DNA from 2 places in the Pseudomonas sp. FP2254 genome. Region 1 is predicted to be linked to the other one. Evidence: predicted binding sites of a transcription regulator. Region 1 holds the regulator's gene; the other holds the start of a gene.
What was found. Region 1 encodes FliA, which starts transcription of late flagellar genes. Its sites were predicted from a motif close to CTAAAGTTTNNNNNNNNNNNGCCGNTAA; they were not measured.
Positions count from the first base shown of each region.

Region 1 (5,440 bases):
GCGGTATCGACCCGCACGGTGGTTTCGGCTTCAGTCACAGGCTTGTCGGCCACCGGCGCGGCGGCGGCCGCTCGTGCAGGGGCAGCCGCCGCGGCCGGAGCAGGCGCAGGCTTGGCGGCCGGGGCGGCGGCCTTCGCGGCTACCGGTGCAGGCTTGGCGGCGGCGGCCGTCGCTGCGGCGGCCGGGGCCACTTCGCTGAACTTGCCTTTGCCGTGCAGATCGTCCAGCAGTGCTTCGAACTCATGATCGGTGATCAGCCCGTCGCCGGCGGGTTGGGCCGGTGTCGCCGGTTTGGCGGCGGCCGGTGCCGCAGGGGCTGCCGCGGTGGCGGCCACTTCCGGCAGCGCGTCGGCGGCGAAGGTGCCCTTGCCATGCAACTGGTCGAGCAACGCTTCGAATTCGTCGTCAGTGATATCGGTGCTGGCAGTGGCAGTGGCCGGCGCCGGCGCTGCGGCGGCGGGTGCCACGGCGTCGGCGGCGAACTGGCCCTTGCCGTGCAACTGATCGAGCAGCGACTCGAATTCGGCGTCGGTAATGTCTTCGCTGGTCGGCGCCTGCGCCGGGGCCGCTGCGGCAGGTGCTTCAGCTTCGGCCTTGACCGCGCTGAGAGAGCTGAGCAGCTGTTCGAACTCGCTGTCGGTAACGTCCGGTTCCGGCGCCGGCTCAGGTTCCGCCACCGCCTCAGCCACGGGCTCGGCCGCCAGATCGGCAGGCTCCGCGTAACGCGCCAGGGCGGCCAGCAGTTCCGGGGTGGCAGCGGTGATCGGGGCCCGTTCGCGCACTTGGCTGAACATGCCGTTGACCGCATCGAGTGCTTCGAGAATCACGTCCATCAACTCCGAGTCGACGTGCCGCTCACCCTTGCGCAGGATGTCGAACACGTTCTCGGCGATGTGGCAGCACTCCACCAGCTCATGGAGCTGGAGGAAGCCGGCGCCCCCTTTTACAGTATGAAAACCGCGAAAAATTGCATTGAGCAGGTTCGCATCATCCGGGCGGCTTTCCAGCTCGACCAGTTGTTCGGACAGTTGCTCTAAAATTTCGCCGGCCTCTACAAGGAAATCCTGAAGGATCTCTTCATCGGCGCCGAAGCTCATGTGGGTGCTCCTTAGAAGCCTAAACTGGATAACAGGTCATCTACGTCATCCTGACCTGACACAACGTCTTCACGTTTATCGGCATGAATCTGCGGACCTTCACCCTTGGCGAGATGTTTTTGTGGATCTTTTTCCGAGAGGATCGCTTCGCGGTCATGTTCGATGCCGGCGAAACGGTCAACCTGGCCTGCCATGAGCACCAGTTTGAGCAAATTGCTTTCCACTTCGGTGACCAACTGCGTCACACGCTTGATCACCTGACCGGTCAGGTCCTGGTAGTCCTGGGCCAGCAGAATATCGTTGAGGTTGCTGGACACCGTGCGGTTGTCCTGCTCGCTGCGTGACAGGAACCCTTCGACCCGGCGTGCCAGCTCGCGGAACTCTTCAGCCCCCACTTCCCGCCGCATGAAGCGGCCCCAGTCGGCATTCAGGGCCTGGGCTTCATTGGCCATGCCGTTGACCAGAGGCGTGGCGTTTTCCACCAGGTCCATGGTGCGGTTGGCCGCGGCCTCAGTCAGCCTGACCACGTAGGACAGGCGTTCGGTGGCATCGGTAATCTGCGAGATTTCTTCGGCCTGGGGCATGTGCGGGTCAATCTGGAAATTGACGATTGCACTGTGCAACTCGCGCGTGAGCTTGCCCACTTCCTGGTACAGGCCTCGGTCACGGGTCTGATTGAGCTCATGGATTAACTGCACCGCGTCGCCGAAATGACCTTTTTCAAGGCTGTCGACCAGTTGGTGAGCATGTTTTTTCAGGGTTGACTCAAAGTCTCCCTGTGACGTTTCTTTCTGCTCCATAGCTCCCCCGCGATGGCATTAGCCGTGGATGCGTTCGAAGATTTTTTCGATCTTCTCTTTCAACGCCTGTGCAGTGAATGGTTTGACCACATAACCGTTAACGCCGGCCTGGGCAGCTTCGATAATCTGTTCACGCTTGGCTTCGGCGGTCACCATCAGCACGGGAAGGCTGCGTAGTTTTTCGTCAGCGCGCACGTGACGCAGCAAGTCGATGCCGGTCATGCCCGGCATGTTCCAGTCGGTTACCAGAAAGTCGATGCCCCCGCTGTTGAGGATCGGAATCGCCGTAAGGCCATCATCCGCCTCGACCGTGTTTGTGAACCCAAGGTCACGCAACAGGTTTTTTATGATCCGCCGCATCGTTGAGAAGTCATCAACGATGAGGATTTTCATGTTCTTGTCCAATTCGACCTCCAAGCAGTCTTAAACGCGCCCAGCACCTGGACGCGCCATTTCAATCAACAGGCATTACACAAAAAGGACTGCCGGGGCCACCACGGGCCGAACCCGCGCAGGCCCATGGCCCACGCGGTATCGCTCTGCAGTGTCCCCACACTGCCTGTCAGCGCGCTCGCCACTCTCCCAGACGTCCCCGCAAGCGGGCGGCGCACTGGCTATGCAACTGGCTGACCCGCGATTCGCTGACCCCCAGCACCTCACCGATTTCCTTGAGGTTCAGCTCTTCGTCGTAGTACAGCGCCAACACCAAACGTTCACGCTCCGGCAAATTGGCGATTGCGTCCGCCAATGCCCCCTGGAAGCGTTCATCCTCCAGGTCGCGCGACGGCTCCATGTGAGCGCTCGCGCCGTCCTCGTGCAGCCCTTCATGCTCGCCGTCCTGCAACAGGTCGTCGAAACTGAACAGGCGGCTGCCCAAGGTATCGTTCAAAATCCCGTAATAATCGTCGAGACTCAATTGGAGTTCGGCCGCAACTTCATGATCTTTAGCGTCACGACCGGTTTTTGCTTCAATTGCTCGAATTGCGTCACTGACCATGCGCGTATTGCGATGCACCGAACGGGGTGCCCAGTCACCTTTACGCACTTCATCGAGCATCGCGCCGCGAATACGGATACCCGCATACGTCTCGAAACTCGCACCCTTGGTGGCGTCGTACTTGGTCGACACCTCCAGCAGGCCGATCATGCCCGCCTGGATCAGATCCTCCACCTGCACGCTGGCCGGCAACCGGGCCAGCAAATGGTAGGCAATGCGCTTGACCAGGGGCGCATAGCGCTCGATCAGTTCACCCTGGCTGTCACGCGCCGATTTTTTGTAGAGGTTGTAACCGCTCGATGTCATAGCACTGGCCCTGCGCTCGTCTGATGCACCAATCGCTCGACGAAAAACTCCAGATGCCCACGCGGGTTGGCGGGCAGCGGCCAGGTATCGACCTTCTGGGCAATAGCCTTGAACGCCAAGGCGCATTTCGAACGAGGGAATGCTTCGTAGACCGCGCGCTGTTTCTGCACGGCCTTGCGCACACATTCGTCGTAGGGAACTGCGCCGACGTATTGTAAGGCGACATCGAGAAAGCGATCCGTGACCTTGGTCAACTTGGCGAACAGGTTGCGCCCTTCCTGCGGGCTCTGGGCCATGTTGGCCAGGACGCGGAAGCGGTTCATGCCGTAGTCACGGTTAAGGAGTTTAATCAGGGCGTAGGCGTCGGTGATCGAGGTGGGTTCATCGCAGACCACCAGCAATACTTCCTGCGCGGCGCGCACAAAGCTGACCACGGACTCGCCGATCCCCGCAGCGGTGTCGATCACCAGCACGTCGAGGTTGTCGCCGATATCGCTGAACGCTTGAATCAGCCCGGCATGCTGCGCGGGGCTCAGGTGCACCATGCTCTGGGTGCCGGAAGCGGCCGGCACGATGCGGATCCCGCCGGGGCCTTGCAGCAGCACATCGCGCAGCTCGCACCGGCCTTCGATCACATCGGCCAGGGTGTGTTTGGGCGTCAGCCCCAGCAGAACGTCGACGTTCGCCAGTCCCAGGTCGGCGTCCAGCAGCATGACGCGACGGCCAAGCTCTGCCAGCGCCAGGGACAAATTCACTGACACGTTAGTTTTTCCGACGCCACCTTTGCCGCCGGTCACCGCGATCACCTGTACGGGATGCATGCTGCCCATTTTATTTCTTTACCTTGTCTTGCTTAGACGCAGGCTACATGGCTTGGCCGCGTGAATCGCTTGCAGACCATCAATGTAGGTACATTGCATTGTGTTCATGTTGCTCAGCCCACCCGTTTTGCCGGGCTGTGGTACAGGTCAGCGAACATATCGGCCATCGCTTCCTCGCTAGGCTCGTCCTGCATTTGCACGCTGACGGCACGGCTGACCAACTGATGACGGCGCGGCAGATGCAGATCATCCGGAATCCGCGGCCCGTCGGTCAGGTAGGCGACCGGTAATGCATGACCGATAGCCAGGCTCAACACTTCGCCCAGGCTGGCGGTTTCGTCCAATTTGGTCAGGATGCAACCGGCCAGCCCACAGCGTTTGTAACTGTGGTAGGCAGCGGTAAGAACCTGTTTCTGGCTGGTGGTTGCAAGCACCAGGTAATTTTTTGACTTGATCCCACGCCCGGCCAGGCTTTCCAGCTGCATGCGCAGCGCCGGATCGCTGGCTTGCAGGCCGGCGGTGTCGATCAGCACCACGCGTTTGCGCAGCAGCGGGTCCAGGGCGTTGGCCAGGGACTGGCCCGGGTCGACATGAGTCACCGGCACGTTAAGAATGCGCCCCAGGGTCTTGAGCTGTTCCTGGGCACCGATACGGTAGCTGTCCATGCTCACCAGCGCGATGTTATGCGCGCCATACTTGAGCACATAACGCGCCGCCAGCTTGGCCAGGGTGGTGGTCTTGCCCATGCCGGCAGGGCCGACCATGGCGATCACGCCGCCCTCTTCCAGAGGTTCGATTTCCGGGGTGACGATCATGCGGGCCAGGTGCGCCAGCAGCATGCGCCAGGCCTGGCGTGGCTCGTCGATTTCAGTGGTCAACGCCAGCAGGTCGCGGGACAACGGGCCGGACAGGCCGATGCGTTGCAGGCGACGCCACAGGTTGGCTTGCTGCGGCTTGCTGCCTTGCAACTGGTTCCAGGCCAGGGAGCCCAGTTGCACTTCCAGCAATTCACGCAGGCCATTGAGTTCAAAACGCATCGAATCGAACATGCGCTGGTCGACGGCGGCGGCCGGGGCTGGCGCGGCGGGACGCGGCGGTTCGACAAACGTAGGTTCAACCAGCGGCTCGGCGGCGGTCAGCGGCAGGCCGGCGAACAACTGGCGATTGGTGGTGGCATCGCTGTCGCCGCGCATGCTCAGTTCGGCCTGGGCCGAGACGATGCGCGAAGCGGTCTTGCGCAACTCGTCCTCGAGCTCCATGTTGGGAACGCGTGGCGCCAGCGCCGAGGGGGTGTAGTCCAGGGCAGCCGTCAGCTCGACACCGCCGGCAATACGACGGTTACCGATAATCGCGGCGTCGGCGCCCAGCTCATCACGGACCAGTTTCATGGCCTGACGCATATCGGCGGCGAAAAAACGC
Region 1 is NZ_CP117444.1:3,860,887-3,866,326, forward strand. Features, by position in the region: gene PSH94_RS17650 (chemotaxis protein CheA) at 1-1,097, opposite strand, end outside; gene PSH94_RS17655 (protein phosphatase CheZ) at 1,109-1,897, opposite strand; gene PSH94_RS17660 (chemotaxis response regulator CheY) at 1,916-2,290, opposite strand; gene fliA (RNA polymerase sigma factor FliA) at 2,460-3,200, opposite strand; gene fleN (flagellar synthesis regulator FleN) at 3,197-4,030, opposite strand; gene flhF (flagellar biosynthesis protein FlhF) at 4,135-5,440, opposite strand, start outside.

Region 2 (5,440 bases), 900 kb from region 1:
CCGATATCCAGCTCGATCTGCGGGTAGCGCGCGGTGAAGGCCGGCAGCGCCGGAATCACAATCAAGCGGCCGATGCCGGAGGGCATGTCCACGCTTAAAATGCCGCGAGGGTTCTGTCGGCGCGTGGAAAACACCGCCTCGGTTTCCTCCAGTTCCGTCAGCAATTGCACGCAGCGCTGGTAGTACGCCGTGCCGTCCGGGGTCGGGCTGACCTGCCGCGTGGTGCGTTGCAGCAGCTGCACGCCCAGGTGCGCTTCCAACTGCTTGATCAGGATCGTCACCGACGCGCGCGGCAGTTGCAGGCTATCGGCGGCTTTGGCGAAGCCACCCAGTTCGACGATTCGCGTGAATACGCGCATGGCATTGAAGCGATCCAAGGAAATTCCTCGCCGATTATTTAGAAATTACAAACAGTGATAGCGCTTTTAGCCTGTTTATCTTGTTTTTGTCGAGGATAACAATGGCGCCCTACCCCATCCAGGAGCAGCACCGATGCAAACCCGTCAACTTGGCACCCACGGCCCCCTCGTCTCCGCTATTGGCCTGGGCTGCATGGGCATGAGCGATTTCTACAGTCCCGGCAGCGACACCCGCGAAGCCACCGCCACCCTGCACCGCGCCCTGGAACTGGGCATCAACTTCTTCGACACGGCGGACATGTATGGCCCGCATACCAATGAGCAGTTGCTCGGCAAAGCGTTCGCCGGCAAACGCGACCAGGTGTTCCTGGCCAGCAAATTCGGCATCATCCGCGACCCGGCCACCCCCGCCTCGCGCGGCGTGGACGGCAGCCCCGAATACATCCGGGCCTCCATCGACGGCACCTTGCAACGCCTGGGCGTGGAAACCCTCGACCTCTATTACCAGCACCGCATTGACCCACAGGTGACCATCGAAGAAAGCGTCGGCGCCATGGCCGAGCTGGTCAAACAGGGCAAGGTGAGTTACCTCGGCCTCAGCGAAGCCTCCGCCGCCACTTTGGAGCGGGCCCATAAAGTCCATCCGATCAGCGCGCTGCAAAGCGAATATTCACTCTGGAGCCGCGACCAGGAAAGCAACGGCTGCCTGCAGGCCTGCCAGCGCCTGGGGATCGCATTCGTGCCCTACAGCCCGCTGGGGCGCGGCTTTCTGACCGGCGCACTGCGCAGTCCGGACGACTTCAGCGCCGACGACTATCGCCGCTCCAACCCACGATTCCAGGGCGACAACTTCACGAAAAACCTGCAATTGGTCGAACACGTGCGCAGCCTGGCCGCGGACAAGGGCGTGAGCGCCGGGCAACTGGCCTTGGCCTGGGTGCTGGCCCAAGGCGATTTCATCATTCCGATCCCCGGTACCAAGCAGCGGCGCTATCTGGAAGAAAACGCGGCGGCGGTGGCCGTTGTGCTGAGCCCGTCAGAGCTGGCGACGCTGGATGCGATTTTCCCGGCCGATGCAACCGCCGGCCTGCGCTACCCCGAGGCCGTGATGGCGATGCTGGATATCTGACACCGCCGACCAGGAAGCACCGTTGCTGAGCGGTGCTTCGACTTTTCTTGCACCATCGTACCTAAAGCTCCTACCCGCCTCGCCGATACCCCTACGAAGCTCCAAGAAAGCCGCGTCGACAATAAACGCTTCGTAAGGACGATCCCATGCCCCCACTGCGCTCCATTCAAGCCCGCTATACCCTGTTTCTGGTGTTGTTCGTCCTGGTGTTATTCGTGTTGACGATCGTCGGCATCGGCCAATTGGTCGCGCCCACGTTGCGCCATACCGAAGAACAGGTGGTCCTCAACCGCATCGACGAAGTGGCGAAAACCATCCAGGGCGAACTGAACAAGGTTCAGGCCCAGCAACGCAGCATTACCCAGACCATTGCGCTGCTGGACAGCGATGCCATCGACAAAGTCCTGCCTGGTCTGGTTGACCAGTACGGCGAGCTCAAAGTGTTCGGCGGCGGCATCTGGCCGCTGCCCAACCAGCGTACGCCGGGGCGCAATAAGCACAGCACGTTCTGGCACCGCGATGCCTCCGGCAAGTTGGCGGTCAACACCTTCTGGAACAGCGACCCTGCCCCTAACTATTACGACCAGAGCTGGTACAAAGGCGGCCTGGCCTCGCCGCGCGGTCAATGCGCCTGGGCCGCCGCTTATAAAGACGATGCCAGCCAGGAGCCGCGCACCAACTGCGCCATGGCGATCCAGCGCGATGGCGCGGCCTACGGCGTGGCCACCATCGACGTGACACTCGGCTTCTTCAACGAGCTGGTGGCCAGCAAGGAAAAAGACATCAGCGGGCAAATGCTGATTGTGGAAGGCGACGGCAAGATCATCAGCAACAGCACGCGACTGAACAGCCCAGTGGTGTTGAAGAACATCAGCGAACTCACCGCCACCTCGGCGTTCGCCAGCCAGGTCAGCAAGGCGCTCGCCCATCGCGACCAGGGTTTGCAGCGCAGTGAGTTCGACAACGGCGGCGTCGCCAGCACCTTCTATATGCGCCCCATCGAAGGCACCCCGTGGTTCCTCGCCACGGCCCTGCCCACTTCCTTGATCACCGCCCAGCGTGACGACGTACTCGGCACCCTGGCGCTGCTGCAGATCCCCATGGTGTTGCTGCTGGTGCTGCTGGCCGCGTATGCGATCCGCAAGCTGGTGCAGCGCATGAAGACGCTCAAAGCCAACATAGACGCGCTGTCCACCGGCGATGCTGACCTGACGCGGCGCATCACCATTCGCGCCGAAGACGAACTGGGCGCCATTGGCCATTCGGTCAATCGTTTCATCGTGTACCTGCAAAACATGATTGGCGAAGTCACCCAGGCCACGGCGGCCATGTCCACCGGCCTTGAGCAACTGCAGCGCACGTCGGCGCAGACCAACCAGATCCTGGTACGGCATGCCTCGGAAACCGATCAGACCGTCACCGCCATCACCGAGATGAGTTCCACCGCCGACACCGTTGCGCAGAACGCTGCCGAAACGGCCGCGTTCACCCAGCGCGCCAACGAACATGCCGACCGCTCGCGCGTGGTGGTGGGCGAAGCGTCCAGCAGCGTCGGTGCCCTGATCGGTGAAGTCGCCAGCGCCACGCACACCGTGGAAAACATGCGCCAGGACGCCGCGCGTATCACCGAGACCCTTGAGGTGATCGGCGCAATCGCCGGCCAGACCAACCTGCTGGCCCTCAACGCCGCCATCGAAGCCGCGCGGGCCGGCGAGCAGGGCCGTGGCTTCGCGGTGGTAGCAGACGAAGTACGCGCCCTCGCCGCACGCACCCAGGCCAGTACCTCGCAGATCAACGAGATGCTTACGCGCCTGACCACCGGGGTAAACTCGTCGGTCGCCGCCATGGAAAACACCCAGGCCAGTTGCCAATCAGCGGCGGATGCCACCGCGCGGGTTAACACCGGACTGGATGAGATGGCCGGCTCGGTCAGCCACATCAACAACCTCAGCACCCAGATCGCCACGGCCGCCGAGCAGCAAAGCGCGGTGACCGAAGAGATCAACCGCAGCATGGTGCAGATCCGACAAATGGTTGAGGCCTTGGTGCAGAGCGGCCATGCCACCGAAAACAACACCCAGAGCCTGCTGGAGGCCAATGGTCGAGTCATCAGCCTGATGAGCCGTTTCAAAGTGCGTTGATCCTGTCCTGAACACTCCCGTGCAAAGCGCGGGAGTCAGACTATTCTGACAGTTCAAGATGCTTCTTCCCGCCACACAGGAGGTGTGTCATGCGCGCTGTCGAGCAGTCGGTCCGCTTGGAGCGGATCAGTCAGGAACGCTTTATCCGGGCCTCCGTCGAGGCCGTCTACGCCTACGTCACCCAGCCCGACCGCTGGCACGAATGGCATCCCACCTCCCTCGGCGCAGAGACCGGCACCACCGGCTCTCTGGGAGTCGGCGCGCGTTTTACCGAGATGATCGACCTGCTTGGCGTACGCGTTCCCATGAGCTACCGCGTACAAATTGCCCGGCCTTGCGAGGAGTTCAAGAGCGTCTTCACCTCCCTGGCCGTGGACGGTTCGATTCATTTTTTCCTGCAGCCCTTTCGCGACGGCACGCTGTTCAAGCGGGTGCTGAGCTATGAAACCGAGTTGCAGTTGGTGAGCTTGCATGACCGCATGATCGAACTCTCGGACGTGGCCCTGGACCGCCTCAAGCAGCATCTGGAACAACCAGCTTCGGAATAATTTGAAACATCTCAGCGCAGCCAACCGGCTGCGGGCACTGGCTTGCCGGCGAGGACGTCGTCATGATCGCCGCCATTCCAGTGCACCTCCTGCGAGAGCCCCCATGAAAAAACCATTGCGCCTGTTGCTGCTGAGCGCCCTGTTGGCCACCCCCCTGGCCCAGGCCGCCGACCTGATCCCCATCGACGTGCACCGCGACGCCAACTGCGGTTGCTGCAAAAAATGGATCAGCCACCTGGAGAGCAACGGTTTCAAGGTTAATGACCATGTCGAAGCCGATATGAGCGCCGTCAAGCAGCGCCTGGGCGTGGCGCCGCGCCTGCGTTCGTGCCACACCGCCGTGATCGACGGCAAGTTCGTTGAAGGCCACGTGCCTGCCGAGCAAGTGCTGGCATTGCGCAAGCGCGACGATCTGCTGGGCATTGCCGCGCCGGGCATGCCCATGGGTTCACCGGGCATGGAAATGGATGGCCACGCCGATGCCTATCAGGTCATTGGCGTGAGCCGCGACGGCAACGATGCAGTGGTGGCCGACTACCCGGCACACTGATCGGTGTCGATGGGTTACCTGGGGCTGTTCTTCGCGGCATTCGGCGCCGCAACCCTATTGCCATTGCAGTCGGAAGCCGTGCTGGTGGGGTTGCTGCTCAGCGAGCATTACAACCTGTGGTTGCTGCTGGGCATCGCCACCCTGGGCAATGTGCTCGGTTCGCTGGTCAACTGGTGGCTGGGCCGTTGGGTAGAACATTTCAAGCAGCGGCGCTGGTTCCCGGTCAATCCGCGGCAGCTGGACACAGCCGGTAAACATTACGCACGCTGGGGACATTGGACACTGTTGCTCAGTTGGGTGCCGATCATCGGCGACCCGCTGACCCTGGTGGCTGGAGTCATGCGTGAACCTTTGTGGCGTTTTCTGCTGCTGGTGACGCTGGCCAAAAGCGCGCGTTATGGCGTGTTGGCGGCCGTGACCCGGCAGTGGCTGTTAATTCCCACTTAATCGTGCGCCAACAGCATCCGGACACCCTTTTTCGGAGCCCGTCCATGCGTTTATTTCGTGAATTCTGCGTCGCCGGCCTGTTGACGGCCACTGCGACAACGGCGTTTGCCGCCACCTACGGCCCTGAGCTGCAGGGTTTTGAATACCCGTATCCTATCGAACGTTTCAACTTCCAGTCCCAGGGCAAGACCCTGCAGATGGGCTACATGGACGTGCCGGCCAGAGGCAAAGCCAACGGGCGCAGCGTCGTGCTGCTGCATGGCAAG
Region 2 is NZ_CP117444.1:2,963,575-2,969,014, forward strand. Features, by position in the region: gene PSH94_RS13645 (LysR family transcriptional regulator) at 1-377, opposite strand, end outside; gene PSH94_RS13650 (aldo/keto reductase) at 493-1,488, shown strand; gene PSH94_RS13655 (methyl-accepting chemotaxis protein) at 1,635-3,629, shown strand; gene PSH94_RS13660 (SRPBCC family protein) at 3,719-4,177, shown strand; gene PSH94_RS13665 (DUF411 domain-containing protein) at 4,281-4,727, shown strand; gene PSH94_RS13670 (YqaA family protein) at 4,731-5,174, shown strand; gene PSH94_RS13675 (alpha/beta fold hydrolase) at 5,219-5,440, shown strand, end outside.
Region 2: a site for FliA is predicted at 1,550-1,577, ahead of PSH94_RS13655 (methyl-accepting chemotaxis protein). Genes of this name have one in related genera too.